DNA from 2 places in the Metallumcola ferriviriculae genome. Region 2 is predicted to be linked to the other one. Evidence: a T-box and tRNA genes for the amino acid it is inferred to sense, from the RefSeq annotation. Region 2 holds a T-box; the other holds one or more tRNA genes.
The links. A T-box is a leader RNA that pairs with one kind of tRNA and senses whether it is charged. The one in region 2 lies ahead of pheS (phenylalanine--tRNA ligase subunit alpha), so its partner is inferred to be a tRNA-Phe.

Region 1: it encodes a tRNA-Phe, which carries the amino acid that the T-box ahead of pheS (phenylalanine--tRNA ligase subunit alpha) is inferred to sense. The anticodon was not compared.

Annotation. Positions count from the first base shown of each region.
Region 1 covers NZ_CP121694.1:1,559,799-1,575,720, reverse strand. Annotated here, with positions in the region: gene MFMK1_RS07890 (hypothetical protein) at 1-121, opposite strand, end outside; gene lgt (prolipoprotein diacylglyceryl transferase) at 180-1,028, opposite strand; gene MFMK1_RS07880 (hypothetical protein) at 1,090-1,536, opposite strand; gene MFMK1_RS07875 (hypothetical protein) at 1,562-2,140, opposite strand; gene MFMK1_RS07870 (methyl-accepting chemotaxis protein) at 2,520-3,908, opposite strand; tRNA gene MFMK1_RS07865 (tRNA-Gly) at 4,141-4,215, opposite strand; tRNA gene MFMK1_RS07860 (tRNA-Phe) at 4,221-4,296, opposite strand; tRNA gene MFMK1_RS07855 (tRNA-Asp) at 4,302-4,377, opposite strand; gene speB (agmatinase) at 4,562-5,398, opposite strand; gene speE (polyamine aminopropyltransferase) at 5,409-6,239, opposite strand; gene MFMK1_RS07840 (hypothetical protein) at 6,356-6,601, shown strand; gene MFMK1_RS07835 (ABC transporter ATP-binding protein) at 6,537-7,523, opposite strand; gene MFMK1_RS07830 (ABC transporter ATP-binding protein) at 7,520-8,518, opposite strand; gene MFMK1_RS07825 (ABC transporter permease) at 8,534-9,457, opposite strand; gene MFMK1_RS07820 (ABC transporter permease) at 9,459-10,376, opposite strand; gene MFMK1_RS07815 (peptide ABC transporter substrate-binding protein) at 10,519-12,183, opposite strand; gene MFMK1_RS07810 (tryptophan transporter) at 12,416-12,955, opposite strand; gene MFMK1_RS07805 (hypothetical protein) at 13,259-13,477, shown strand; gene MFMK1_RS07800 (hypothetical protein) at 13,606-13,980, shown strand; gene MFMK1_RS07795 (manganese catalase family protein) at 14,068-14,754, opposite strand; gene MFMK1_RS07790 (DUF1540 domain-containing protein) at 14,834-15,217, opposite strand; gene MFMK1_RS07785 (acyl-CoA dehydrogenase family protein) at 15,343-15,922, opposite strand, start outside.
Region 2 covers NZ_CP121694.1:3,182,047-3,197,968, forward strand. Annotated here, with positions in the region: gene MFMK1_RS15705 (endonuclease MutS2) at 1-428, opposite strand, end outside; gene MFMK1_RS15710 (U32 family peptidase) at 464-2,968, opposite strand; gene MFMK1_RS15715 (NGG1p interacting factor NIF3) at 3,095-4,048, opposite strand; gene MFMK1_RS15720 (alkaline phosphatase family protein) at 4,050-4,949, opposite strand; gene MFMK1_RS15725 (DNA-3-methyladenine glycosylase) at 4,960-5,541, opposite strand; gene polX (DNA polymerase/3'-5' exonuclease PolX) at 5,599-7,314, opposite strand; gene MFMK1_RS15735 (cell division protein ZapA) at 7,418-7,672, opposite strand; gene pheT (phenylalanine--tRNA ligase subunit beta) at 7,736-10,171, opposite strand; gene pheS (phenylalanine--tRNA ligase subunit alpha) at 10,185-11,207, opposite strand; T-box leader at 11,434-11,685, opposite strand; gene MFMK1_RS15750 (YqzL family protein) at 11,715-11,807, opposite strand; gene MFMK1_RS15755 (TrmH family RNA methyltransferase) at 11,864-12,661, opposite strand; gene rplT (50S ribosomal protein L20) at 12,851-13,210, opposite strand; gene rpmI (50S ribosomal protein L35) at 13,225-13,419, opposite strand; gene infC (translation initiation factor IF-3) at 13,434-13,961, opposite strand; gene thrS (threonine--tRNA ligase) at 14,223-15,922, opposite strand, start outside.

The sequences.
Region 1 (15,922 bases), 1.6 Mb from region 2:
ACTCCAATATCATAGCGTATTCATCCCCTTTTAGGGCCGGTGGATGACTTCTGTAAGCTAAAAAGAATAATAAAGCAAAAATACAAACCACCAAAACAGTAAGTACCAATCCCCTTTTCAAAATGATCCCTCCTTCCCCCATATTCTGCAAAAGACTTAACTAACCCCTCCTTCCCCCTTTAGTAAGCTCCGTAGTAAACAATAATTGATACCACTGCGCCGGCGACCACCGAGCCCAGCTCCAGCCAAAAACGGTCTTGGCTCTTTGAGGGTTGCTTCTTCTTTGACGGTTGCTTCTTATCTTTTTTATAAGGGATTTCCTTGAGCCTAATTTTTAGTAATAAGGCCGCCACAATAAATCCTGCGGTTAACATGTGGGCTACTGAAAAACCGAATACTTGGGGATTTACCCTAAATAATTCCACCACACCCCGGATTACCGGAAATGCCCATAAATAGGTAGTAAAGAGCGGACCATCGTATTGCAGATTTCTACGCTTTCGCCACAAAATAAAAAATAATAAGAAATTTAGTAAGGATTCATATATCTGAACAGGGTGGAGTAGCTGGCCATTAAGAGAAACACCCCAAAACCAATTCCCTGCCATCGGCTTACCAAAAACATCACAGCCAACACGACCAATTGCCTGACCCAAAATTAGGGCAGGGGTTAAAGTATCAGCCGTTTTCCAAAAGGGCAGCCCTTTCTTACGAACAAAAAATGCACCTACAATTAGTCCACCCAAAATTCCACCGTGAATAGATAAGCCACCTTCATAAATCTTAAAAACAGCAAGGGGATTAGCCAGATAGTACTGTGGGCTATAAAAGAGAATGTATGCCACTCTGGCTCCCAGTAACCCGCCTAGAGCAGAGTACAGGACAAGTTCCTGAATCTGTTCTGTATTAAGACCCCGCCGTTTTGCTTCTTTCACAGCTAACCAAAGGCCGAATAAAATACCCAAAGCTATAGTTACACCAAATAATTTCACCTCAAAATGACTTACCTGAAAAAGGGTTTTACTCATGCACTTCACCACTTCCCATGATATATACCACTAACTATCGGCTCGTGTTAGCAATACTGCTCTATATTAACTCTTCTAACTTTGCTTCTACCTTTGACAAGCGCCGGTTATACTCATCTTTCAGTTTTTGATAAGTTTCCTCGTTTAACTGACTCTTTCCCCGCTGTTCTTCCAACTGCTGAATCATTTTCATCAAGCTCTTCTGCCTGGTCACCAGATGATGAAAGATCTCCTCTTCTTTACCTCCTGGGTCATCCCCTTCTTTAGCCTTTTGTTTATGTTTATAAAGTAAAAATCCAACGGCACATAAAGGTATTATTATAAACAAAAATACAAATAGATGCGCATCGATGCCTGATAAGGCCGAATCTCCCCAAAAACGAACATGCCCGACATTATGAAACTCTGGGCTTTTCTTTGTAACTCCCACAGTGGACAAAGCAGGTGCTGCCGGAAGCAAAGTAAAAATGAAAATAAATATTGCCACTTTTAGTAATTTGTCTTTCATAGACCTCACTCCAAACTTAATATTCTTAAAGAAATTCAACGGTTTGGGAAATGAATTCCCTTACATTACCCGGTTTAGCCTGAACGGAGATCCAAATGACATCGTCACCTCGCTGATAAAATAGGTGGGATTGACCCATACCTAAAACTGAATGATAAAGAGTATTTCCTACAGGAGCATGTTGATGGTCAGTAAAAACTTCACTGATTTCCATCTTTATGTGCATCGCATTAACTTGCTCTTTTGCCTCCTTTTTATTAGGAGCAACCGAGGCCCAAATTGTTACCTGTTCAAAATCACTGGCATAGTTAGCCACAAATGCTCCAGCAAGTTCCATTGTGGTTCCGTGCAGCTTATAGACATTTTGTTTTGCTTCTTCACCCTCCAGCAACTGCACCAGCTTTAGTGCCCCTAGTTTTTGGGGGAATAATTCTTTGTTAATATCTTTTTCTTTCAATGTCTTGGGTAAAAAAGTTGCATCTTCCGTTCCCTTTTCTAGCTCAGGAATTTTTTGAAGCGGTACCCAAAACAAGAGACCAATTACTAGCCCAATCCCCAAAATTACTGCTAAAAAAGTTAATAACTTCTTGCTCTGTTTACTCATAGGGGTTTTCCTTTCTGCGTCTTATACGCTTCTTTTAGTCTAGGTCTAGGCCAATCAATGCAGACCTTACGGTATTACGAATTGTGGGCCACCCCCTAGAAAACTAACGCTTAACCTACTACCATTAGTAGTAACAGTAGATAAACAATACCAATAAATTACCTGTAACAGACTTCTCCCGGAGAAATCACCCTACCCCTCAGGGGTAAGGGTACGTTGTTAGTTTACCATTTAAAATTTTTGTATTCAATAGTTTTTTAATCAAATGTGTTAAATTTAATATTTGGCATCCTCTACACTTCTCGGACATAAGATAAAACACCGCCAAGAAATTGCCTGCGGTGTTGTATCCAACTTGCTACCCTTTTGGGCACTTTTTTTATAACATCGCTTTCATTTCATCCAAGCTGCGAAGTATGTTATCTGAGCATTTATCCATCTCTTCCAAAGCCTTTTCCGCAGTTTTAATATCCCTACCTTTATATGCCAGGGATGCCTCTTTAGCTAACTTATGGAGTTCTGCATGAGGCCCTTCCATTTCTTTATATAACTGCGTTTTCTTAAATTGATCTGCTTCCTCACTATAATACCACTTTCCTAAACGGCAGTCATGGTGAGTACCAATCTTGTCAGTATCCACTGTTTCATATCCTAGAATCATGTTATATATACGCCAACGCCACATTAGATGATCTGTCTTGCATACATCTAATAAATCCTTCGTGCTTAATTGTGCGCCATCGTTAAGAATATTAAGTTTTAGACCATTACACAATTTACTAACCTCAAAAATCGCTCTACCTGTTTGGTCAGCTTCATTGAGAAGTCTTTCTGCAAAGCCCGAGACCTTATTAATGTCTTCTGTAAAGTTTTCACTCACTGCGTTTTGCTCCTGAGCATTAGCTGAAATTTGAGTAACTGCGCCACTTACTTCCCTAACTTCTGCTGTGATAGATTTTATTGATTGAAGCGCCTCATCCACTAGCATTTTACCATCATTAAGTCTATCTGAAGTTTCCTTAGTCTTTGTGCCGGAATTCTGTATTTCCTTTTCCAGCTGGCTGATGTTCTCTTGAATATCCGCAACAGATTGCTTGGTATTTTCAGCGAGATTTCTTACCTCTTCCGCCACCACCGCGAAGCCCCTACCTTGTTCACCTGCTCGCGCAGCTTCTATGGCCGCATTTAATGCCAATAGATTAGTCTGATCTGCAATTTCTTTGACGATATCGACAATGGCATTTATCTGATAGGTTTTATCCATTACTACTTCCATTTGTTTGTTAACCGTTTCAATTTCACTAAAGGCATTCTCCACAAAGTTAAATGCTTGAGTAATGTTTTCTTCACCCTCCATCGATACACGGTCTGCTGCGTCGGCACTGCTAGCCACCGATTGGGCATGGCCAGCTATTTCGTTGATGGACGCTGCCATTTCTTCACTGGATGCTGCCATTTCTTCAAATGACCGCGTCTGCTCTCGGATATCATTAATTAGGTCTTTCGCAAAATCCATTCGGGTTAAGTCTAAAAGCACGTCATTAACTTTACCCAAATGAAGGACGCATTTGCCGCGGTTATTGCATAGTGAATCAATCATTTGGTTCCAAGCTTGTGCAACTTCTCGCGATCCAAATTCTTCTTCCGTGACGTAAGCACTTTCGCCATTCTCTAATTTCTTAATGGCTTTTAAAATAGCTTCCTCGGGCAATGCATTTTTTTCTTTTCTTACATTGTTTTTACTACCTAACGTAAAAATATTCCCCATTTAATACTCACCCCTTGTTTGTTAAATTTATCACAACCAATCCCTTGGTTTTTTCGACAAATAATAACAAATACCTCTAAATTATGCATAATTTTCCGTCTGTGCCTACGCAGAAAATAGTAGGCTTTTTTGCACTTGTTGACCTTTATCACTTTATCCCTTGCAGTAAAAAAAATAAGGATTGAAACAATTAAGTTTCAATCCTTATTGGTATCAGCTCGTTATAAAAAATTGGAGCGGGTGAAGGGATTCGGACCCTCGACTTCGACCTTGGCAAGGTCGCACTCTACCACTGAGTTACACCCGCAAAAATGGTGCCTCGGGGCGGAATCGAACCACCGACACGAGGATTTTCAGTCCTCTGCTCTACCGACTGAGCTACCGAGGCAGATATGGCGGAGCTGACGGGGGTCGAACCCGCGATCTCCGGCGTGACAGGCCGGCATGTTAGCCTCTACACCACAGCTCCATACTCTGCAATTTCTATTTTGTTTTTTCCAGCGACAAAATCTAGTATACACAATTTAAGGCAAATTGTCAAAAGAAATCTTTGGTAACATTGCCCTCACAAGCGCAAAGCTATTATAACATGATGAGGTTGGACGGGTCAATTATAAAAATAAAAGGTTATACCATCAATCTTTACCAAATCACTATGCGAACAACAAAAGCAGTTCCCGGATAATTTTAGCACCGGCGAGAGCCGTGCGCCAGGTCTCATCGCCAAATGGTGAAACTTCCACTAGGTCCATGCCTACTACCCGCTGCCCTTTCAGCAAATAAATGCTTTCGAATAATTCCCTACTGCAAATACCGCCAGGTTCGGGCGTGCCGGTACCCGGAGCAAAGGCGGGGTCCAATACATCAATATCTATGGTCAGATAGACAGGGCGCCCCTTAATTGTCGGCAACACTTCGGCCAGGGCATCCTTCACTGTTTTATAATAGAGGTTAGTGTTGTCACGAGCATAGGCAAACTCTTCTTTTGTACCTGAGCGGATACCAAATTGATAGACATTCTGCCCGCCGATGAGCTCGCTTACCTTTCTGATGACCGTTGCGTGGGATTGACTTTCTCCGAGGTAATCTGTACGCAGGTCGGCATGAGCATCAAAATGGAGTACCACAAGGTCCTGATATTTATTATAAACTGCCTCCACGGCGGGAAAGCTGACCAGATGTTCTCCGCCCAACAAGAAAGGCATCTGCCCCTCCTTTAAGATATCTCGAATTGCTCCGCCAATAATGTCTAAACTTCGGCTTACATTACCAAAGGGCAGCTCAAGGTCGCCACTGTCGAAAAACTTAGTTTCTACTAATTCCCGGCCCAAATCGTGACTATACTCTTCGAGCCCGTCGGAAACATTGCGCATCTGCTGCGGTCCGAGCCGGGTGCCGGGGCGAAAACTAACTGTAAAATCCATCGGTGCCCCGATCAACACTACCTTTGCTCCTAAGGCTTTATCTATACTCCCCATAAACAACGTCATAACTAACCTCCTATGGCATCAATTCCTTGACAAAAGGCGGCAGTACCAGGGCACTAAAGTGAACATCCCGGGAATAGTATTTGGTATCAAGCTCGGCAATACTCTCCCTTTCCACTTTCTCTGGATCATATTTCTTGCTGCCCAGAGAAAAAGTCCACAATCCCCCTGGGTAAGTAGGTACATTTGCCAATATTAGTTTATTTATAGCAAAAATGTCCGCTAGGTCCTTTTGGATTCCTTTAATAAGGTCCTTATTAAAAAAGGGAGATTCTGTTTGCGCTACAAAAATTCCATCCGGTGTCAGTGCTTTATGTATCTGGCGATAGAATTCACCGGAAAACAGCCCAACTGCCGGCCCCACCGGGTCAGTTGAATCCACAATGATTACATCATATGTATTTTCATTGTCCTGCACGTGTTTAATACCGTCGTCAATGATTACTCTGACTTTAGGATTATCTAAGCCAACGGATATCTCCGGTAAATATTTTTTTGCTGTTTCCACTACCTGACCGTCTATCTCCACCAGCACCGCTTCTTTTACCTTAGGATGCTTGGCAATTTCTCTAATGGTGCCGCCGTCGCCGCCACCAATTACCAGCACTTTTTCGGGATTAGGATGGGTATTTAAAGCGACCATGGAAATCATTTCGTGATAGACAAATTCGTCCTCAATAGTTGTTTGAATGACCCCATCCAGCAGCAGCATCCTGCCAAATGTCTCAGTATCAATTACTGCCAACTCCTGATAGTCTGTTTTCTCCCAGTGCAGAGTTTTTTTAGTTAAACAAGATATCTCAAGCCCTGGGTTTTGCCTTTCGGTAAACCAGAGTCCTTTCATGATTCATCCCTCCAAATATTTCTTACACAATTCATGAAATATTATATCAGAATTAGGCACAAAATAAACAAATAAATCAAATTAGAAAAAGTGAATAAAATTTAGGAGGTCATCTTATGGATAATAAACGAGATAAACGCGATGAAAATGAAGAGTTGGCAGAAGAATTAATGGCACGCGCGGGAAGCATCAACCCCAATATGAAGTCTTCCGCACATTTAGCATTAGACCGGTTTAGATTGGCCATGAGTCTTAATCCGGCGGATACAAAAGAAGCGGAAGAGCTGCGAAACCGCCTCACCGAAGAAGAAGGTTACCCGGGAAATGACAAGCCACTAGGTGACCGCCGCCGGCATCCTTAAGGGCCGGCGTTTTGTTTTTACAGATGTCTTTAGCGATCGGACAGCGATTGACAAAGCTGCATCCTGACGCAGGGGAAATGACACTGGTCATTTCCCCTGCCAGCCGCTGTCTCTGCTTGGCTGCCGCCCTGTCGGGGTCGGGAATGGGTATAGCGGATAATAAGGCCTTAGTATAAGGGTGCAGTGGATTACTATACAGTTCATCGTTTGCCGCCAATTCTATCATTCGCCCCAAATACATTACTGCTACTCTGCTGCTGATGTGCTTGACCATTGCCAGGTCGTGGGCAATGAAAAGATATGTCAATCCCAGCTCCTGCTGTAGTTTTTCAAGCAGATTCACCACCTGGGCCTGAATTGATACATCCAACCCAGAAATGGGCTCGTCACAAATGATAAATTTCGGTTCCACAGCGAGCGCCCGGGCGATACCAATACGCTGCCTCTGCCCGCCGCTAAATTCATGCGGAAATCTGGAAGCATGTTCGCGGTTTAACCCCACCATTTCCAATAAATGATGTATGCGTTTGGTACGCTCTTTGCCTTGAGCCAATTTGTGAATATCCAAAGCCTCACCAATAATATCACTAACGGTCATCCTGGGGTTAAGAGCAGCATAGGGGTCCTGAAAAATCATCTGCATACTGCGGTTAAGACTTGCCGCTTCTTTGCCCTTCATGTCGAAAATATTTTTCCCTTTATAAAGCACTTTGCCGTCGGTAGGCTGATATAATCTGATAATAGTCCGGCCCACTGTAGTTTTACCGCATCCACTCTCGCCTACCAGCCCTAGAGTCTCTCCCTTCACTATATTAAAGGAAACCCCGTCAACGGCTCTCAAATAGCTTTTTGGCGCCAACATTCCCTTAGACACCGGAAAGTACTTTTTAAGATTTCTTACTTTAATTAGTGCTTCGGTCATGATACCACCCCTTTGGCTCTAGGGTCTAACAACCAACAAGCCGCAGAATGGCCGTCCCGAATATTAAACATTTCCGGCTGATGCTGCTGACATACCTGCATTGCCTTCTCACACCGGGGACTAAAGGCACAACCCTTGGGCGGGCTGATTAAATCCGGCGGCTGACCATTAATAGGCACCAAGTTGGATTTGGCCTCGTTATCCATCCGCGGTACCGACTTGAGCAGTCCCCAACTGTAGGGGTGCTGGGAGTGATAGAAAATATCACGGATATTTCCTTCTTCTACCACCTTCCCGGCATACATAACCAGCACCCGGTCACAGACCTCTGCCACAACTCCTAAATCATGGGTAATGAGGACAATTGCCGTATCTAGTTTCTTTTGTAAATCCTTCATCAAATCCAATATCTGTGCTTGGATGGTAACATCCAGCGCCGTGGTCGGCTCATCCGCGATCAAAAGCTTCGGTTCACACGCCAAGGCAATGGCAATCATGACCCGCTGTCGCATGCCGCCGCTTAATTGGTAGGGGTATTGAGTGATGCACTTTTCCGGATTGGGGATACCAACCAAGCCCAGTAGTTCCAAAGTTCTCTTACGTGCTTTATCCGCGTTCATTTTTTGATGCAGTTGAAGTCCCTCAACAATTTGTCTGCCGATGCCCATGGTTGGGTTTAAAGATGTCATGGGATCTTGAAAAATCATACTGATATCGTTACCCCGAATTTTTTGCATGGCCCGTTCAGTCTTGGTGGCTATCTCAACACCAGCAAAGTTGATGGAGCCACAGACAATCCTACCCGGAGGTGAAGGGATTAACTTCATAATTGATTGCGCAGTAACACTCTTACCGCAGCCGGATTCTCCTACAATACCCAGCGTATCCCCTTTATTAAGATGCAGATTAACGCCGCGTACCGCTTTTACCTCACCTGCATGGGTGAAGAATGATACTTTCAAATCATCTATTTTGAGAAGCTGTCCTGGGTCCATCAACTTCACCTCCTGTTACTTACGCATGCGTGGGTCAGAAACGTCACGTAGTCCATCTCCAAGCAAGTTAAATGCCAGCATGGTTAAACTGATAAAAAATGCCGGGAAAAGCAGCTGCCAAGGAAATGACCTGATAGCTTGAATGCCATCGTTGGCCAAATAGCCCCAACTGGCCTTAGGTACACCGACGCCCAATCCCAAGAAGCTCAAAAAAGCTTCGGTGAAGATGGCTTCTGGAATGGTAAGTGTCATCATGACGATAATCGGACCCATGCTATTTGGAATTAGGTGTCTCAAAATAATTCTAGCGGCACTGCCACCCAAGGTTTTCGCAGCCAGCACGAATTCCTCTTGTTTAAGCTTGAGCACCTGACCGCGCACTATCCTGGCCGTGCCCATCCAGTAAACCGCCCCCAAAGCAATGATAATAGTCTTTAAGCCCGGCTCCATGATTAACATTAATAAAATTACGTACAACAAAAAAGGGACACCATAAAATATCTCCACAATTCGCATCATGATATCGTCCACCCGACCGCCGAAGTAACCGGAAATACTGCCGTAGATAGTCCCCACCAGAATACTGCTAACACTGGTAATAAAACCAATCATCAAAGATATCCTGGCACCATACCAAACCCGGGTAAAAAGGTCTCTGCCTAAAGAATCAGTCCCAAACCAGTATTCACTGCTGGGCGCTTCATTGGCATTGGCTAATACCTGTTCAGAATAAGACCATTTGTTCAAATGCGGCCCTATTATGGCCATCGTTATTAATAATAAGATAATGATTAACCCTGCTATCGCCGCCTTATTCTGTTTTAACCGCTGCCACGCATCTGCCCGGTAGGACACACTCGGCCGAACAATCACTTCAGCATCACCCGTACTGCTCTTTACGGGTTGAAATAACTCTGCGGAAATGCTTTTTTGTGTCATCCTACTCACCCTTTCTATCCGACAGTTTAATGCGGGGGTCAATCACAGCATAAGCAATATCCACTATCATGTTCATAAAAATCAGCAGTGTGCTGTAGAAAATGGTTACCCCTAATATCACCGGATAATCCCTATTACTGATACTCATGACGAACCATTTGCCCAAACCTGGTATAGCGAAAATATTTTCTACTATAAAACTGCCGGTAACAATTCCGGCAACAGCGGGTCCCAGATAGGTAACAACCGGTAATATTGCGTTTCTCAACGCATGACGATAAACTATCACCCGGGTTGCCAAACCCTTGGCTCTGGCAGTTTTAATATAATCCTGGTTTAATACCTCCAGCATACTAGAACGCATCAAACGAGCGATTACCGCCGTAGGTAATCCGGCAAGGGCAATCACCGGAAGCACCATAGACTCAGGCCCTTCCCACAACGCCGGAGGAAACCAACGCAGTTTCTCCGCAAAGACATACATCGCCAAACCGGCAACGATAAAACTAGGCACTGATACACCAATAGTCGCTATTAGCATAGCACCGTAATCCTGCCATTTATTATGATTTAAGGCAGCAATAACCCCCAGCAATATGCCAATGCCGAGGGCCAACAGTATCACTATAGCCCCTATGGCCGCTGACACCGGAAATCCGTCACGAATAATGTCATTTACAGTTCTGGTCTCGTACCTAAACGAAGGCCCTAAATCTCCTTTTACGATATTCTGCAAATAATCTGTGTACTGCACCCATAGAGGGTCATCTAGATGATACCGTGCATTAATATTCTTCATAATGGTGTTAGGCAGCTTCCTTTCGGAGTCAAACGGTCCACCGGGAATAGAATGCATTAGGAAAAACGTGACGGTAATGATAACCAGCACAGCAACTAAAGCTGAACTAAACTTTCTCATCAGATAACTCACGTTCCATTCACTCCCTAAAACGTTTCTCCACTACCTGCCTTATAAAAATTGAGGTATATGCAGCCCAAAAGACCACATACACCCCATACCCATAACAGCAATTCTTTGCTTAATGCCATTCTAAAATTTATTACTTCTCAACATACGCCCATTTGAAGTCCATATTAGGGCCAAAATCGGGCACTACTACATCCTTTACGTAATCCTTCATTATATATGGGTTAGTGTAGAAATATATGGGCATAAGCGGCATAGCTTCCATCAAAATATCTTCTGCTTCATGCATGGCCTGCATTCTTACTGCCTGGTCATTAGTACTGTTAGCTTTGGCAATCGACTGGTCATAGCGCTCGTCACTCCAGCCGGTGTCATTATTACCGCCGTCCTTAATATACATATCTAAAAATGTCATCGGGTCAGCATAATCAGCACCCCATCCGGCAGCAGCTACTAGATAATCCAGTTCGGCACGGGCCTTCAGGTAGGAACCCCATTCCTGGGATATGACTTTTACACCCTCAATGCCAAGATTCTGCTTCCACATTTCTTGAATTGCTTGAGCAATATTTAAGTATAATTCCCTGTCAGTGTTCAAGATTTCGAATTCGGGGAACCCTTCGCCATTGGGGTAGCCTGCTTCAGCTAAAAGTTCCTGGGCTTTTTCCAAGTTTTCTGCAAAATAGTCGTTACCGCCTTCTTCCCGGAAGTCTTTAGACTTATCAGCATCGTCTAAACCAAAAGGAACATAAGCAAAAGCCGGAATTTGACCTGCTTTGGCAATGTTCTCCACAATTGCTTCACGATCGATAGCCATAGTCAGCGCCTTTCTTACCCGTACATCATCAAAAGGCTTAGCAGTTGTATTAAAGACATAGTAGTATGTAGACAGGTCCCCACCGATTGTTAATCCGTAATTAGCATCTGCTTTTAACCTGTCCATTTCTTCATTAGGCGGATTGTCACCGACATCAATATCTCCGGTTTCAAACATCGCCAACTCCGTAGACTCTGAAGACACCAGAGTCATCACCAATTCATCCAGTCTCACACTATCCTTATCCCAGTAGGTTTCATTTTTCTCAAAAACAATCTTTTGGTCATGCTCCCACACAGTCATCTTAAAGGGGCCATTGTTCACATAAGTCTCAGGCTCTGCATGCCAATCGGGATTAGCTGTCGCAGTTGCCTTATGCACCGGGAAATATGCCGGGAATGCAGTCAATCCTAGAAATTGTGGTGCCGGCGCTGCCAAGGTTACTTCTAGGGTCTTCGCATCTACTGCCTCAACACCTATTTGGTCCGGACTGGTCACGGAAGTATCTTCGAAATCGTTATAAGCAGCAGCGTTTTTCAAGTAATATAATTCATAGGCATAGTCAGCAGCAAATTCAGGGTCAAGAATCTGGCGCCATGCAAATTCAAAATCTTCAGCCGTTACCGGGTCTCCATTGCTCCACTTGGCATCTTCCCTGATTTTAAAAGTGTAAACTGTGCCATCGGGAGAAATGTCCCAATCTTTGGCCATAGCCGGCTCTAATTCACCGTCCATATTATAACGGGTCAAACCCTCCATCATTGCATTAATAGCGGTCATATCAGGATTACCGGTTACTTTACCCGGGTCTAGCGTTTCGGGTTCGCTGCCTAAATTATAGGTGATCTTCTGTTTTACTTCTTCTTTACCCGCGTTATCGCTACCCTTGCCTTCATTCTTCGGAGCGCCGCAGCCAGCCAATGCAAATACTACCACCAATGTCAATGCAACAACAAATAATAATTTGCTTTTTCTTAACAAATTTTCCTGACCCCCTTGAAGTATTATGTCGTTTTACCATGCCAGGCGAGCCAAGCACAGTTAGTTACCTTAGGCATTATAAACCGGCCCAACTCTATCATTTTACTTCGCGCTTATTAGGCAAATTTCCTCTTTTTCCATATCCATCCTTCCCCACACCAGAGGCATGGGCGGGCTGAAAACAAAAAAAGCGAAACCTTTCGGCCTCGCCCTGTTATTGCCTGTTATCATTTTACGCTTTACGATTATAGCTTTTATAGACACTTGTCTTTTCAACCACATTCTTACTGAAGACCACCAGCGGGTAAAGTACTACTGTAACCACAGTATTGATAATTGCTGTGGGCAGGACAATGGTTGCATACAAGGCAGTAAAGTTCATCTCCAAACCTAAAACAAAGATAGCGGCTGTTAAAAAGATACCGCCGCTGATCATAGTACCAAAAAGACCGCAAATGCCGGCCAGCACCTTGTCATTAATTTTACCGTACATCGGTTTTACTAGAACCAGATAAACTATCAGTGTAGTAGAAAACTTATCAATTAAATTGGCAACCTGCATTCCGGGAGTACCGGTAAGAGCTGCCAGCAATGCCGCTACCATACCGGCTAAAATAATTGGACGAATATTGCGGTGGAGCATAACCACCACAAATAGCATCGCAAGTGATGGGTCCGGCTTCATCCCCGGCAAAATCTGGGGAGTGATTAGATGCAGCAAAGCACCTATACCTAACAATAAGGACACCTGAATAGACTCTCTTAAACTCATTACTTATCTCTCCTCTCCTTAACTCACCTACTAAAAATGTCTGAAAATAAGAAAAAACACCTCAGCTATTCTCAACTCAACTCTACTCGTCTCACCCCTCTCGATATTTAATTGCATTTATTATATCTCATTACCAGATGCTAATCAACTATTTTTTTAATTTATACATCCTAATCTGCTTTTGAGAACTCAGACGCCTTTGGGCCATTTAACATATAAAAAAATCACTGCAGGTAATTATTTCATCGTATTGATTTATGTAAGAAACAAAACCTAAGACTAAAGCAAATTGGGGGCATACTTATGACGAAACAATGTCCGCTGTGTAACGGTTTAATTAGCATAGACCGACACTGCACCTACTGCCACCAGCAACTAGAGGATACTGGCTCTCTTTCTAATTATGCCGGCCCTTACAGTCCATACCTGGAACAAATTGTTAGTAATCAATGCGTCCATATCGCGGCTTGCCCCAGCTGCGGTTATGATGAAAAGGTTTTCATTGACCCTGTATCTCTTTAAAGGAGGTTACTTAAATTGAAAGAGGAAAAAAAGAAAGAACTATCAGCTGCCGAGATGAACGCTGCCAGTAATAAAAATCCTGATGATTATGAAGTCTTTAACAAAAAGAAAAAAGGGAGGCCAACAATATGACCGAAAAAAATAAGAATAAGGAATATGAAGCGGAATTTGTATCGGAACATCTCGGTTCAGCGACCCGAGTTAACCTGGACGGCAAGTCTGAAAAAGAAGGTGACGTAACTGCCGGGTCTGAGGGTAACCGCCATCCCAGTGATGACTTCAGTACCTTAGGCCCACCTTGGGATTTACAACCAAGTTTAAAAGAAAAAGCTGAAGAAATTGGCGTGGATGTAGACCAACTAATTGATGGCTTTAAGCAAAACAAATCTGATCAGGAAATTGCCCAAGAATTCGGTGTCACGGCCAAGGCAATTAATTATTTACGAGATGATTTCGAAAAGTTCGGCCTGCACTCCATGCAGGGTATTTCTGGTGGCGACTAAAAATTTAAATACGAAAAAATGGCCAGTTGTCGCTGGCCTAATTTTTTAGCCCGCAGACTCTGCGGGCTAAATTGTTTGCTAAATTGTTTAATGATCGTTTATTTGCTGTGGGTTTTGATTAGGGTTACGGAAATATCGTCCCGGTTGTGATAGGTCAAAATACATTTGAGCATCTTTTGTTGTACCAAAGTCCTGATTCGAGCCGGTATCCCGCACAATTTCCAAAGCTTCTCTAAATAAGGCGTTATGTGCTTCCTCTCTATTCAATAGAAAATCGATGGTATAACGCACGCCCTTGTCGTGAATCTGACGGTAAAGATATTCATAAACCACCTTCGCTCTCTGCTCTGCTGCCATATCAGAAAGTAAATCAGCCACCAAGTCACCGGTTGAATTAATAAAGTTCCCGGTAAAGGGTGAGCCGGAAGCATTGGTCAGTGATGGGCCTAGCCCTCCGAGTACTGCCGCCTCCACATTCCCATGGGGCTGCTGTTGGTGTGTCATAGCGGTTTCTTGAGGATTGACATCATGCCCATTAAGCATGGTAATCATCGTGGCTACCATTTCCGCATGGCCAAATTCCTCTGAAGCAATATCCAACATCAAATCTTTAATTCTTTTGTCCTGGCAACGGAAACTTTGAGTGAAGTATTGCATACCTGCCTTAATCTCTCCGTTAGCTCCACCCAATTGTTCCTGAAGCAGGGCGCCATAATGCGGGTTGGGCTTATCTACCCGAACCTCATGTAGTAATTTTTTGTCATGCCTAAACAAAAGGATTCACCTCCATTTTTTTTAACTTCTATTATATAGTTCCTCCAAAGAAATGAGCTATTCTAGGAATATTTTCCCACTAACGGTCCACGAAGGTGCTGCAGTCGGTATCTTGACATTCTCTGGCATCAATACCTGTGATATCAATCTCTTGGGCATTACATAGGTCTCCCTGAGCCCAATATTTACAGCTGCTTACTATACAAGTAACGGAAGGGCTCATCTGCTGCCCGGGCATTACATATTCCTTGGCCATGCCCAGCCAATTTACGTTATCCATACCACCGATGAAATTAGCCAAGCCGCGCTTTTTATAAAATGTTTTACACTCGGTCTGCTCCTGTTGCTGGGCCATTTTTCCCTCTTCTTCATACAAAATATCGATATTTCCGGCCGCACATAAATCTTTAATCCAGTGAACGCAGGTGTTTACCTGGCATTTTACCTGAGGTCCAATATTCAAAATCTCACCACCTTGCTAGCAAAGGTTATCTTTATGTTTTGTAATTGACACAAAAATTATAAAAAAACCGTCACGAAATATAATTACGTTCGATCAAAAAAAGGACCCCGAAGGGCCCTCTGAGATTATACTATATATTTCTCTGCTTTAATTACCCTATCGGCAACTTCCCGCTTGACTTTTACACTGTTTATCGGCGTGTAGCGGGAAAGTTTTCTTAGGGCGGCAAGCTGAGTACGCAGCATATCGCCATCTTCCACTGCGGCCAAAGCCTCCTTGGCCCACAGTTCCATCTTGCCAATGGCATCGTTGATATAAGCTTCTGTCAGTGCTTTCTTGGCGGCAGTAGCTTCCTCTCCGTCTTTTTCATAAGCTTTTAATGTACGAAGCAGGGCACTTTCCATCGCAAATACTTCTACAATCATATCTGCGGCCCGGCCGAGAATTTCCTGCTGGTGCTGCAGCTTATCACCATACTTTTGTGCAGCGGTTCCCGCTACCATCAGCACCATCTTCTTTGCCTTTTCGACGATTTGCTTTTGTTCTCCTAAATAGGAGCCATCTTCTACCGGCATGCTGGGTGTCATCAGTTCCCCCATCAGCTTTTGAGCTGCGGCCAAGAGCGGCAGCTCACCCTTCATGGCTTTTCTTAATAAAGTTCCGGGAATAATCAACCGATTGATTTCGTTAGTACCTTCAAAAATC
Region 2 (15,922 bases):
ACTTCACCTTCATCAGTAATACTTTTTGCAAGAATACTTGCCAGAGTGCTAATAGGCACAATCTGCTGGGCCAGGTCTTTTATTAAAGGTAAATCTTGTTCTAATGCCAAACAAAACTCCCGTAAGCGTTTGGTGCCGCGCAAAAAGTCGCCAACCGCGAGCAGGTCCTCCGCCGGTAACACAGCCCCTTTCTGACAGCGCTGCAGTGCAGTGCGGATATCTTTAATTCCTCCAAACGGTGCAGCACCTTTAAGCCGCAAGATATCTCGAGCCTCACTGGTCTCGGTAATTCGCTTTTTCACCAGAGTCAAATTCTCCGCAGGTTTTACCGCCGCAGCCAATTCTTTACCATAATTGGTGGCACAACATTGGGCCAGTTTTGCCATGATTTTATCCAATTCAAGTTTCTTTATAGTTCGGTCGTTCATAACATTCACTCCAAGTTTTCATATCGCCGGCACAATTATATCACACCGCGGTAGTAATGTCCCTTGGTAAACCCTTGGTCACTTGCCTTCTCCAAGGCATCTTTTAGTTGTTCCCCGTCCGCCTGGTCATCCAATACCTGCCGGTAGGCCTTAACTAACCTAACTACCTCACCTGCTTCTTTTTCCCGAGCAAGAATACGCAGCCATTGAACACCCAGCTGCTGAAAACGATGTAAGTCATCTAAGACACATAGCTCCTTCGGATTATGAATATGCATCCGGCAAAACTGGTCTGTTTCCACAGGGAATATCATTTGCATCCGGTCCTTTAATCCCACTCGCTGGTTCTTACAGGGCTGGCTGCATTTATTCGATCCAGCCTTACCACCCATGAGAGCACCTAATGCACAATGTTCGGAAATCATCAAGGGTATCCTCCCGTGTACCAAACACTCTGCCGGTAGGTCAACCCTCATATTTTCTAATTGCCGAAAAGTTAATTCGGGAGACAAAGTGACCTGCGATAAGCCCCATTCTTTTAACAAGTCAGTACTAAAACTGTTAAAGGCATTAAGGGTATAATCGCCAACCAACGGCAAACTTGTCACAGCTTTCGCCAAAGCTATACTCCCCTTGTTACCCACCAGCAGACCATCGGGGTGCCATTCTTCAACCCGCCGGAGGTAATTGCTGATAGTTTGTTCCTGGCCCTCGAACCACAGACGCGGCAGGGCAATCAAAATATTGCACCCGACTTCTTTGGCCATTTTCACTGCCTCTTCCTGCTGCTTTAAAGTAAAGGCAGGGCGTCCGTGAAAGTGTTCGCCCCCAATAATGATACGATCAGCGCCAGCACTTATTGCTGCCTTAGCAGCGTCCAATGACCCTACCTGTACTGCTAGTTTTGGCATATCAGCAACTTTTCGGGATTTGCTTTGTGCGGATTTTTGGAACTCGTGAACTCTTTTCTCAAATATATTGGCTCGAAGATGGGGATTTGCCATAATCTTTCTTGAGCGCCTTTTCAGTTCTTCCACGGCTCGTTGGCGCAGCTTATTGATTTCACTCAACGGATACATTACTTCCCCTCGGATTTCCGCCTCCAGCTCCGCCAATTTGTACGGCGTATTGCCTAAGCGAGAAAGCTGTTCCCGCAGTACCTTCTCAGTAAGAGGTCTTTTACGCGCTGCTTCGCCGATAAATTCACCGCTCACTTCGATGTCTATCCCCTTTTCATCCTTTATAGTCAATGTCATGGGGCTGCCGACGGCAGCCGTAACTCTAAAATAAAGTTTGTTTACTCTTTCTTCCCTGGGAGATGTATATGAACGTTTTGCTTTTTCCATCAATTGAGCATCATAAGTCTTAAAAACCCGATCACCTGCCCTGCCGGCATTTAACTCTAGCAGGACAGTTTCACCCGCAGCCGTGGAGGTAACCTGAGTCCCGTCCCGCAGCATAATATTCCTAATGGTTGTTCCTTCACGTCCCCTAGGTATCCAAACCTCCACACCATCACCTACCGATAAAGGAAGATCCGAGGTCAGCCGAACCCTTCCCTGACTAATCTCCTCAATCCTGCCCAAAAACAGACCACGGTTATTTGGACGATGGTAGCTCATAATGTCCCGGCCCGGGTTTGTATGATAGTAACCGGTAGTAAAGTCACGATTAAATACTTGGCCCATTTCGCGCTGTTCGCCGGGTGCAAGCTCGAAAGTCTCGGGACTTTCTAAGGAACGGTTAAGTGCCTGCCGGTAATTTCTCACTACCACTGCTACATATTCCGGCCGTTTCATCCTACCTTCTATTTTTAAAGCACTAATGCCGGCCTCCACCAATTGGGGCAGCAAGGCCAGGGTATTTAAATCCCTGGGGCTGAGCAGATGATCCCCTTCAGTTTCAACGTTTAGTGGCGTCCCATCCTGTTCCACCAAAGTATATTTAAGCCGACACGGCTGTGCACAGCGTCCCCTGTTGCCGCTGCGTCCGCCAATCATACTACTCATCAAACACTGTCCCGAGTAGCTGATACATAGCGCCCCATGGATAAAGGTTTCAACTTCCACACCGGTGCGCCGAACAATTTTAGCAGTGTCTTCCAATGAAACCTCCCTGGCCAATACCACCCGGTGGATACCAGCCTGTGACACCATCTCAACACCCCTAGAATTATGAACTGTCATTTGGGTGCTTGCATGAAGTTCAAGTTCCGGAAGCACCGTATTAATCGCAAGAAGCAGCCCCATATCTTGTATAATTACCGCATCCACACCGGCATTATAAAGCCAATAAAGATATTCTACGGCACCCTCCAATTCTTGGTCATCCAATAAAGTATTAACGGCAACATAAATTTTGACATCGCGAGAGTGTGCATACTCAATAGCGGCCTGCATTTCCTCACGGTCAAAATTAGCCGCATACTGCCGAGCACTAAAATCTTTGCCACCCAGGTATACTGCATCAGCGCCGTTTTCCACTGCCGCCTTTAATGCTTCAAATGAACCCGCGGGAGCGAGTAGTTCCGGTTGCATCATTCATCTTCCTTCCTTAGTATAGATATGGTAAAAAGAGACGTGCCGAAAAGACACGTCTTATTGATGTAACTATTTATCTTCATGGTCTTAACCTTTCACGGCAAGAGTTTTCCCACTCAAATGCAATTATCCCCTCGTCACCCGAGTAAGCCCGGAGCAGGTAATTATTTCAATTCCCTTAGCTGCCAACGAATCAAGAAATAAATTCATGCCCAAAGAATCACTGGCTATGTGTCCGGCAATAACTACATTGAGGTGATTTTTCTCCGCTTCCTTTCGATGTTTTTCTCCCATGTGCATCCCCACAATAGTGCCCACCCCTGCTTGGGCGAGTTTTTCGTAGGCATCTTCAGAGCCACCGGTACCTCCAGTCATATCTACAAATATTTTACCTGCACGCCTGTCACTGCTGCCTAAAATGATAGTAGGGCCAGCGTTAATTTCCATTGCCTTCTGATATTCCGGAACTCCTTTGAGACCAGTTACCACATCACCCACAGTTTCTGGTTTTTTATCATTGAACAAATCATCTAGAAATTTGCTTACTAAGTTATCCGCCGGCGTATGTACACACATTAAAGGAATGTCAAAAATCTTCGCCGCATCTACGGTACGATTGTGATTAACCGGCATCAACCCCCGTTTAACCTCTCCTATCCGTCTGCTTAGTATTCCCTCGGCAACATTAATGGGGACACCTAAAATATGTAATATATCTTCCTGTAAATGCATTACCTCATGCAGTGCTGCCAGTGCCTTTCCTTCAGGGTGGTGGGCCATAATAAGGTCTATCGGCGTCCCTTTTTCCCGCAGCCTGTCCGCCATAAGTACTTCAGCAGCCTCAATATCGATTCCGGCCAAAATGGTATTAACCTTCCGGCCACTGTCACCGTAGAGAATCCGGGTGTCATTAAATGGGTTACTGAGGTTTTCCTGGTCAAATGCCGCCTTGTCCTCTTCCTTTAAATCCCGATATTTTTTCTCCTGCCTCGCTAACATTTCTTTAATTCCTTTTTCACCGCGATAATCTGCGGCGATGCCCTCATTAATTGCTAATTGATAAATTTCTCCCAGCTGCATGTCAATCATCCTCCCTAATAATTTTTTCTATCTCGGACGCAATGCCTGATATATCTTTAATGCCTAGCAGCAGTTCATGATTCCGGCCAATACCAATCAGAGGAACCATATTCCTAGTGTGCCCTTTTATAGTAAAATCTTCGATATTCCCATGATCGCTAGTTAATATAACCAGGGTAGAATCTAGATCAATCCCATTCACCACAGCCGCGATAAATTCGTCGAGTGTCTGCCAAATTTCCTGTACCCGGTTCCAGTCATCCTTGTGGCCGGCAATATCAGTCTGGAAATATTCAAACACGGTAAAGTCAAATCCTTGACTGATACGTACCAAATTGCGCCCAGCAGCGGTAGGCGATACTAACGGCTCTACATACCCATAATTGCATAAAAGTTGGTTGGTAATATCCTGATAGACCGCATTACCACATTTAAGGTCATTCATTGTCCGCAGTTTTAGGCCTGCTGCTTGCGCGGCATGGGTGGAAACTGAAATGTGACCACTGCCATGCGTAAAAAAAGCTGGGCGGTAAGCGTTGGCAAAGGTTACCGCTTTACCGTACCCCTGTAATTTTAGATAAATATTATCGCGGCTGATAATCCTCTTTAACTTAGCATTTGGTAAACCGTTTAAATGATAACCCAACTCTGCCGGAGCATTAACCCCGGTCCAAATTGCGGCCTGTCCTGTGGCACTTTGAGGTATGCCCTCGACCCCCAACGCAGCATCTATCCCTTTTATCGTCAGCTGCCCGCCAGAGATGGGCATTACTTCCCGATAAAGCTTATGCCCACCCATTAGATGGTTTAAAAAAGGCGTATTTGCTTCACAATAGGGATTGGCCTCACTACTATTATCACCCAAACCTAGCCCATCAATAAACAATAAGATAACTTTCATCTATTTCTCCTCACCGAACCGATACATGTTGATTACCGGCTAAATAAAATCGCAGCGGCTTTTCCACAGCTTTGCTAATACCTATTCTGGTAGTAACGACGACATCCGCTCTCTTTATAGTAATTCCTTCACTTACAAAAAGCTGCTCAGACTGGAGATTGCAGCCATTAATGCCCAAGTTAAATGCCATGGCCTGGGCCAATTTGCCCGGACCGCTGCAAAGCTGCCTCAGCGCAGGTATACCTCGGCGCCTTTGCATAATATCTACACCCTGACGAGGCTCCAAAGCACGAATTAATACCGCGGTAGGAAACCTTTCGAGGTCAGTGGTTATGTTAAAGCAGTGATGAATTCCATAAATCAAATAAACATAGGCATGACCGGCCGGGCCGAACATGGCAGCGTTGCGCTTAGTCTTTCCCCGGGCAGAATGACTTGCATCATCCCCCGGCCCCAAATAAGCTTCAGCTTCCACTATTAAACCCGAGGTAGTCCCCTGCTCTGTTTCATGAAATAATTCTTTGCCCAATAATTCGCGTGCCACTATATCTGCTGGGCGTTGGTAAAACTCCTTGGGAAGCTTAGCAGACATCAAATAATCACTCCAAATATCCCACTTAGTAATTCAATGTACCACTGCTTAATTCCTTTATTTTCCTCCCTTTAACCAAGCGGACACCTTTTTTCTGTCCCAGGCATTTACCACATCCCCAGCTTCCAACCATCCTCTTCTGGCAGTTATGACACCGTAGGCCATTTCACCCAGCCGTACGATATCATGAGCATCGGTATTAATAACTATCGGTATACCCATATCTTTAGCCAAACGCACATGTTCATCGCGTAAGTCCAACCGGTCAGGAGAAGAATTTATCTCCACACCTTTTCCCTCATCCTTCGCAGCTTCCAAAACCGCATTGATATTTACCGCATATCCCGGTCTTCTGCCCAGCAACCTTCCCGTAGGATGTGCCAGCAGATTTACCCAGGGATTAGATAATGCCTTAATAATACGCTTAGTCATCTGATCTTCTTCCATCCGAAACCTACTGTGTACAGAAGCAATCACTATGTCCATTTCCCGCAGCATTTCGTCAGGATAATCCAGGCTTCCGTCTGTTAGAATGTCCGCCTCCACACCGGCAAAAATCCTAAACGGAGCCAATCTCTGATTTAGTTCGTCGATTTCTCGCCTCTGCTCTCTTAATCGTTCAATACTCAGCCCACCGGCGATTTTTAAGGAACGGGAATGATCTGTAATTGCCATATATTGGTATCCCCGTTGTTTAGCTGCCTGGGCCATTTCTTCGAGAGTATTGACCCCATCGCTCCAGCGGGTATGAAGGTGTAAATCACCCTTAATATCATTTAAAGTCACAAGTTCTGGTAAGCTGCCACTTGCAGCAGCTTCCACCTCGCCCCCATCCTCCCTTAGTTCAGGTGGTATATATTGCAGTCCCAGCCGCTGGTAAATTTCCTTTTCGCTGTCCACAGCAATAAGCTCAGCATCTTCCCATACACCATATTCATTTATTTTCAGGCACATTTCTTTAGCAATATGCCTTAATCTTACATTATGTTCCTTTGAACCGGTAAAATGGTGTTTGGCCGTAACAAATTGTTTATCGGTCACTAACCTGAAATCCACCTGAATGCCCAGCCAAGTACGCACGCTCACTTTAGTCTCACCCAGAGCCAGCACCTCCCTCACTTGAGGGTGCCTAGCGAGAATTTCTCCGACCTTTATGGGCTGGTCAGTGGCGATGATAATGTCCACATCTCCAACCATATCCTTTCCACGACGCACGCTGCCGGCAATTTCCAAGCGATTTATTTCTTTAATCTCTTTCATCCCTTTGACTATTTCTTCCGCCACAGATTTAGCCACACCCAGGGGAGTTTCGCCGCTTCCCCGTCGTAATAAGTCTATGCCCCTAAGGATGCTTAATTCAGTCTTACTGCCCATACCCGATAATTTCCTGATCTTTCTTTCTTGAACCAGCTTTTGCAAATCATCTAAACTATCGGGCGCTAACTCTTTATAAATCAGTTTGGCGGATTTCACGCCCACATTAGGTATGCGTACCATCTCTCTGAGAATTTCCGGTACATTGCGCCGTAATTCTAAGTAATATTCACATTGCCCTGTCTCTAAAAGTTCTTTAATTTTAGCCTCAATATTACTGCCGATTCCCGGTACTTCACGCAGGCGACCTTCCTGGTAAAGCATTGTTAGGTCCTCATTAAGACGTCGAACCACTCTGGCGGCCTTTTGATAAGCCCGTACTTTAAATACATTATCCTGGCCGATTTCCAGCAAACCGGCAATATCATTCAGCACCCAAGCTACTTCCAAATTGGTCATTTCACCCATCCTTTACCAAAACAGTCCTATGGTAGTATTCCCGCAAATAATACCGTCCTATTAAAAGAACAAAAAAGATAAAGCGCCGGTGGGCGCTTTATCTTTAGTTTCTGCCTTCCCTCACCATCTTTAAGAGTTCAGCATGTTTTTGTCTCAGTTTTTCAAGTTCATCCGCCAGGTTTAAGGCAGTTAACACCGCTATCTGCCCAGTTTGCAGTGTACTTTTCTCCCCGATTTGGGTCATCATTCTATCGATCCTTGCCGCCAGAGTTTCAATGTACTCCGCCGTCTCTTCACCCCGCACCACATACTCCTGACCGTGAATTTTTACCGCAACCCTACTTTTATTTTGAGACATTTGCCACTCTCCCGGCTAAGCTTCTATACCAAATATTTCTCTACTTACGACAAATTTCCTTCTTTAGCGCAGCTGAGCGTCAAATTTCTTCCGTAATGTTTCTTGAATGCGCTGATGGTGTTGGGATACCTCTTCGTCCGTAAGGGTCCGATCATCTGCCTGGTATTTCATAGAGTAAGCCAGGCTCTGGTAACCTTCGGCTATTTGTTTGCCGGTGTAGACATCAAAGAGATAAGCTTTTTTTAGCAAGTTACCTCCAGCTTCCATAATTGCCGCATCTACTTCCGCCACTTGATAATTCTCGGGAATTACCACAGCCATATCCCTCACCATAGCCGGGAATTTAGGCAGTGCTTGGTAGGTGGGAACCAAATTGACATAATCGATTAACCCGCTCAAATACAGTTCCACCACCGCAGCCCGCTGCTGCAGACCATAATTATCAAGTACATTAGGATGGACCTCGCCAAGATAGCCAATTATACTGCCGCCGGAATTACCACCGCCAACCATAATTTCGGCGCTGCGTCCCGGGTGGAGTGAAGGATAGCGGTCAGTATTTTGAAACCAATATTCTTTAACTCCCAATTGCTGAAGGATTTCTTCCACGATACCCTTGGCATAAAAGAAATCCATTTGTTCCGGTTTGCTCATCCAACCCCGGGCAGCCTCGCCGCTGACCACAACCCCTATATGCTGTCTCTCATCAGGCAAAGGTGTATCTGCCGCTTGAAAAACACTGCCTATTTCAAACAAGGCCAAGTCCGTCTGCCTGCGTTTAAAGTTCTTTGATGCTGTTTCCAATAATCCCGGCAGCAAGGTGGTACGCATCACACTTTGTTCCTCGCTGAGGGGATTTTGTACGACGACATTCTTCCGCCAATTGTGCTCAGCCGACACCATCAATCGATCCATGGATTTAGGACTGATGAAGCTATAAGTTATAATTTCGTTTAGCCCACAGCCGAGAACCGTCTCTGTGACTTTCTTACGCAGTTTTTGCTCCGGCGTGAAGTCCTCTACTTCGGCTCGTCCACCGGCAGAGTTAGTTTTAATATTGTCATAACCATAAAGTCGGGCTATCTCTTCCACCAAATCGATCTCAGCGGTCAAATCGCCCCGATAAGAAGGCACCCGTATCTCCAATAACGCCCCTTCTAATTGCTTAACTTCCAAAGAAAGTGAGGCCAACATTTCCTGCATACGGCCGCCGGATATATCGGTACCCAACAATTGATTGACACGATCGCAACTCATCTGGATAACCGTTGGGGACCATGGCCGCGGGTAGGCATCAACACTGCCCGGTACCACTTTCCCTCCTGATACTTGCATCAACAGCTGTGCCGCCCGATCCGCAGCCATAGCAGAAGCTTCCTTATCAATTCCTTTTTCAAATCTACTTGATGATTCCGAGCGGAGCCCCAGTTTACGCGAGGTACGTCTGATGGAAATCCCCTCAAAATATGCTGACTCCAATAATATTGTTTGAGTCTTCGCAGTAACCTCAGTTTCCAAACCGCCCATAACCCCAGCAACGGCCACTGGCCGCCGCGCATCGGCAATAACGAGCATGTCAGCGTCCAATTCGTATTGATCTTCGTCCAGTGTGGTAATCTTTTCGCCTTGAACCGCCTTACGCACCACAATTCTATGCTCTTCCAGCTTGTCATAATCAAAAGCATGCATGGGCTGGCCCAGTTCCATCATGATATAGTTAGTGACATCCACTACATTATTAATCGGCCTGACCCCAGCAGCGTTCAGTCGATGCTGCATCCACAAAGGTGAGGGACTGATGGTAACATCGGTAATCACCCTTGCAACATAGCGCTGGCACAAATCTTGAGCATCTATACGCACTTTGGCCCACTCATCGGCCGGTGCTAGTGAAGCTTCATCAACTTGAAAATTAGGAAGCTTTATGGCCCCACCGGTAATTGCGGCCACTTCCCGGGCCACATTAAGCATAGACATGCAGTCAGCCCGATTTGGAGTCAGATCCAACACCAAAATATAGTCGTCCAATCCCAATACACTCTTAATATCCTCACCCACCGGCACATCATCAGGCAGGATGATGATCCCTTCTCTCTGCTCCTCCGGGAAGTTTTTCGGGTCCAAGCCCAGTTCTTTAGCAGAACACATCATACCGGCGGAACTCTCCCCGCGAAGCTTTGCCTTTTTTATCTTCGTTCCGCCGGGCAGCACTGCCCCTACCAAAGCCACCGCTACCTTTGCGTCCTCCTGAACATTGGGCGCACCGGTGACAATCTGCACACTCTCTTTTCCCACATCAACCTGACACACCACAAGTTTATCGGCATTAGGGTGAGAAGTTATCTTTGTTATATGACCCACTACCACATTGTCAATGCCCTCGCCGGAATAATCAACTGCATCCACAGCAATTCCTGCTAATGTCAGCTGGTGCGCTAACTCTTTTGGAGATAAGTTTATATCAACGTATTCCTGTAACCAGTTATATGAAACTTGCATGCCAATATCCTCCTTAGAACTGCTGCAAAAAACGCAGATCGTTATCAAATAGTACCCGCAGGTCATCGATGTCATACTTCAGCATGGCGATACGTTCGACACCTATACCGAAGGCAAAGCCGGTCACTTCCTGGGGGTCATAGCCAGACATTTCCAATACTTTAGGATGTACAAGCCCTGAACCAAGGATTTCCAGCCAGCCGGTATTGCTGCAAGCACGGCAGCCCGACCCGCCGCATACACCGCAGGATATATCCATTTCGGCACTAGGCTCGGTAAAGGGAAAGTAGCTGGGGCGCAGTCTGATACGTCGGTCCTGGCCAAACATTCGTTTAACAAAAGTAAGCAAGGTCCCTTTTAAATCACCAAACGTGACATTCTTATCGATAAGCAGGCCTTCAACCTGGTGGAACATAGGTGAATGAGTAGCATCATCGTCCCGGCGATAGACTTTCCCCGGTGCAATAATTTTAATGGGCAGTTGCGGATGCTTCTTCTCCATGGTCCTTACCTGTACCGGTGAGGTATGAGTACGCAGCAGCACTTCTTCCGTTATGTAAAAAGAATCCTGCATATCCCTGGCCGGGTGGTCTTTGGGGATATTTAATGCTTCAAAATTGTAGTAGTCCAGTTCAATTTCCGACCCCTCAGCAATAGTAAAACCCATATTACGGAAAATATCCTCAATCTCGTCCAAAACTTGGTAGAGCGGGTGCCGTGTACCCGAGTTAAACTTACGCCCAGGCAGGGTGACATCTATTTCTTCGGCCTTAAGCTTTTCCTGCTGGGCGGCTTTCTCCAGGTCCTCGCCCTTGCTGCGCAGTGCCGCTTCTAACTGCTCTTTCACCTGATTAGCCAGCTGTCCAATAACCGGTCTCTCCTCAGGACTAAGCTTGCCCATACCGCGTAAAACCTGGGTAAGTTCACCTTTTTTGCCCAAATACTTTACCCGCAGCTGTTCTAGCTGCTCCAAGTCAGCTATCAATTTGAGCTCATTGACCGCTGCCAACCGCATCTGTTCTAACTGTTCTCGCATACTCTAACCTCCACATTCAAGATATCAAACAAAAGCATTTCATGCCTTTCGGCACTTAAAGGTAATGCTTTTGTTTTTACCCAGGGAACCCCTGGTTCCCTAGGTCGCTTCGCTGTGACCCTCCTGCATTTAACATAAGGGGGCATGCCCCCTTAATAACCCCCATGTATAGGAAATTATCCACAACCCATAATTTCCTATACATAAACAAAAAAAGCTTAAGTCCATCAGGGACGAAAGCTCCTTCTTCCGCGGTACCACCCTAGTTAACCACTAGTGGTTCAATCTCTTTTACGATACGCATGATATCGTCTTCCATATAACGGCGGAAGATCCGACCCGGCCTACTAAGATATATTTTCAACCGGCTACTCCTGGGCGAACTTCGCTTACCTACTCTCAAAGAGGCTTCCAGTCTTTGGCCTCTTATCCCTGGGGAGAAGCTTTGTAAGTTACTTTTCCCAATCATCGCCTTTATTACATATAAAATTAGTGGCAGTTAAAAAATTAATGCACTGCCAGTTTGCGATAAATCATGTAAGCTTTAATCGAGCCAGTCAGCTCAAAAACACGCCAAAAAAACTCTGCAGGTAGCATCATTTACCACCCTTTCTAACGGTTGGCCTTTCTACCTGAGTAGATTATACCATAGGGTTTCAACCATTGGCAAGTGTGACACGGCGCTGTCTGACCCCTTCATAAAGAATAATACTACCGGCCACCGCCGCGTTCAGCGATTCCATTTCACCGGCCATTGGTATCTTTACCACTTTATCTGCCAGTGCCACGGTTCTAGTGTCATTGCCGCGGCTTTCATTGCCAACTGTTAATGCAAAATCCCTGCTAATATCAATTTCGTAGCAGCTATCCCGGGCAGAAACATCGGCTATTATTAAATCCAGCCCCTGCTTCTTTACCCATTCCGCTGTTTCCAGTTCTGTAACACCCTGAATTAACGCAATTCGAAAAATTGCTCCCATAGTGGCGCGAACCACCTTGTCATTAAAAAGATCTACCGTACCCTTGGTGGCAATAACCCCGGCGCATCCGGCAGCAGCAGCAGTCCTAATCAGGGTGCCCATGTTGCCGGGGTCCTGCAACCCTGCCGCAATTAAAACATTTCCGCCCGAATAACGGAAATTAGTCAGGTTAACCTCAGGCTTTTGCACAACCGCCATTACACCTTGAGGCGATTCAGTGGCAGCTAAATCATTAAAAAGTACATCCGGTACCACCAATAAGGAGGTCTCTTCCTGCAGCTTTTCCTGCCACATCTCTCTTTCCGCAAATTTCTCAGAAAGAATTAGATGTTTAACTTTACCATAATTAATCGCCTCTTTGGTTAGGTTGACACCCTCCACTAGAAAAAGACCTTGTTTGTATCGTTCCTTCCGTAAACGCAGCGAACGGATGAGCTTTATTTTACTATTTTGTGTTGATTGTATATGCTGCATCGTAAGCACAGCCCCTTTATTCTTTCCGGCTTAATCTTGTAATAATACCCCTTTAGCTGATAATTCAACCAATAAGAATATCTTCTTCCGGATAATGCTAGCTTGCCCCGGGTTTGCTTTCCCTTAAAATTCCACGGCCATTAAAAAGGACCCCAAAACATATTTAGGGCCCTGACAATTAATGTTCTGTTATGCCTGAAGTCTTTCTTTTGCCACATTAGCCAATTGAGCAAACGCTTCTTGATCATGAATAGCAAGCTCCGCCAGCATTTTACGATTAATTTCTACACCTGCTTGCTTTAGACCGTTGATAAATCTGCTGTAGGACAAACCATTCATCCTGGCAGCTGCATTAATTCTGGCAATCCAAAGCTTACGGAAATCACCTTTACGTTTACGCCGGTCTGCATATGCATTTGCCAGCGCCCGCATTACCGCTTGGTTAGCCGGTCTAAAGATTTTTGATTTCATGCCAAAGTAACCCTTGGCCAATTTAAGAACTTTTTTATGACGTCTTCTGGCTGTTACGCCTCTTTTAACCCGAGCCATGACTAAACCTCCCCTTAATTAGGTAACAATTTTTTCATTCTTTTCTGATCGGCATCACTAAGCACACCGGATTTTCTCAAATTACGTTTTCTTTTAGGACTCTTCTTTTCCAAGATATGGTTTGTGAAAGCCTTGGAACGTTTAATTTTCCCGGTAGCAGTCTTTTTAAACCTTTTAGCTGCACCTCGGTGAGTTTTCATTTTCGGCATGATTATCCTCCTCCCTAGTCAGCTTGTTTCACTTCATTTTTTGGAGCTAATATCATAATCATGTTTCTACCCTCAACTTTGGGATATTTCTCTACATTGGCAATATCCTTTAGTTGTTGAGCCAGTTTTTCACAAATAACCTTACCCAAACGGGCGTGAGAAATCTCCCTGCCTCTAAACATGATAGTAACCTTTACCTTATCACCGTTGTCAAGAAAACGGATAGCATTCCGCGCTTTGACCTGGAAATCGTGTTCCTCAATGTTTAAACGGAATTTTACTTCCTTAACGTTGATAATACGTTGGTTCTTTCGCGCTTCTCTTTCTTTCTTGCTCATTTCGTACCTATATTTGCCGTAATCCATCACTCGGCATACCGGCGGCCTGGCCTGAGGAGCAACCTCCACCAGGTCCAACCCTTTGTCACTGGCCACCCGAAGAGCTTCCTTTGCGGGCATTACCCCCACTTGCTCCCCATCAGCCCCAATAAGACGCACTTCATGGGCCCGAATTCCCTCGTTTATCCTTAAATCCTTGCTAATGTTTTGTCACCTCCATAAATTCTTCCTCCAACACAAAGTCTTCCTCCAAAATTAAAAACGGCGGATGGATTATCCATCCGCCGTAAAAATGCTGAAACAAAATGAACCATTTCAACAATTAGGTCTTGACCTTATCAACTACCGTAAAAGGCGCTATAAGGTGAGAAGCGGATGGCCTCTACTTGTCATTGTCCACATACCTTGATTAGTATAGCATACCATCGGGAAACGGTCAACTCTTGCTAGAAAGCTCCCTTTTTACTAGCTGCGTTTTTCCGCTATTGCCAAAAGCAAATCTTCAATAAATTGATTCACCGGTACTGCTCCCATATCTCCTTTTTCCCTTTGTCGCACGGAAACAGTATGCTCTTGCTCTTCTCTTTCACCGACAATTAACATATACGGAACTTTTGCCATCTGACCCTGTCTAATCTTATAACCGACTTTTTCGTTTCGCTCATCCACTTCCACTCTAATGCCCCGCTCTGCCATCACCTGCTTCAGTCCAAAAGCGTATTCATTAAACCGCTCAGCAATGGGCAGGATCTTTACCTGAACTGGTGCCAACCACGAGGGGAATGCACCGGCATAATGTTCTATTAAAATACCAATGAACCGCTCAATACTGCCAAAAACTACCCGATGTATCATGACAGGACGATGTTTTTGACCGTCTTCCCCGATATAAGTGAGGTCAAATTTTTCCGGCATGAGGGAATCCAACTGGATTGTACCACACTGCCAGGTTCTACCCAAACAATCCTCCAGATGAAAATCAATTTTGGGGCCGTAAAACGCTCCGTCCCCTTCATTGATGACATACTCCATCCCTTTTTCCTTCAAAGCGGTTTCTAAAGATGCTGTGGTTTCCTCCCATATCTCGTCTGAACCCATGGCTTTTTCCGGTTTAGTAGAAAGCTCCACGTGGTACTTAAAACCAAAGACATTATAAAACTTGTCCACAAGATCAATAACATTCTTGATTTCATCGGTAATTTGTTCGGGAAGCATAAAGATATGTGCATCATCCTGGGTAAATGCCCGTACCCGCATCAAGCCATGCAGCACGCCGGATAATTCATGACGATGAACTAATCCCAATTCCGCGGTACGCAAAGGCAAGTCACGATAACTGTGCTGCTGCTGGCGATAGACCAGCATGCCTCCCGGACAATTCATCGGTTTTATTGCAAAGTCCTGCTCATCTATTTGAGTAAAATACATATTTTCTTGATAGTGTTCCCAGTGGCCAGAGTTCTCCCAAAGACTACGGTTAAGAATTATCGGCGTTTTTATCTCCAAATAACCCGCCTTAGTATGTTCCCTGCGCCAAAAATCTTCCAGCTGATTTCTAAGAACCATCCCTTTTGGCAAGAAAATAGGGAATCCTGGTCCTTCTTCAACAATAGTGAATAGCTCTAACTGAGTGCCTAATTTACGGTGGTCCCGTTTCTTGGCCTCTTCCCGCCTATGCAAGTATTCCTCGAGTTGAGATTTTTTTTGGAAACTGGTTCCATAGATACGCTGCAGCTGAGGATTATTCTCGTCCCCCCGCCAGTAGGCACCAGCTACGCTTAACAACTTGAAGGCCTTTAAATAGCCGGTATCCGGCACATGAGGTCCGGCACAAAGGTCCGTAAAATCTCCTTGGCTATAAAAACTAATGGCTTCCTCATCAGGTAAATCTTTGATTAATTCCACCTTAAATTTTTCTTCTTTTTCGTTGAAGTACCCAAGTGCCTCCTCACGGGGCATTTCCCTACGCACGAAGGCCTGCTTCTCCTTTACCAGCCTTTGCATCTCCTTTTCTATTTTTTCTAAATCGTCAGGGGTAAACTTATGTTCACTATCGAAATCATAGTAAAATCCTTCCGCGATTGCCGGCCCAATACCGAGTACAGTATGCGGGAACAAATTCTTCACCGCTTCAGCCATTAAGTGTGCAGAACTATGACGAAAAA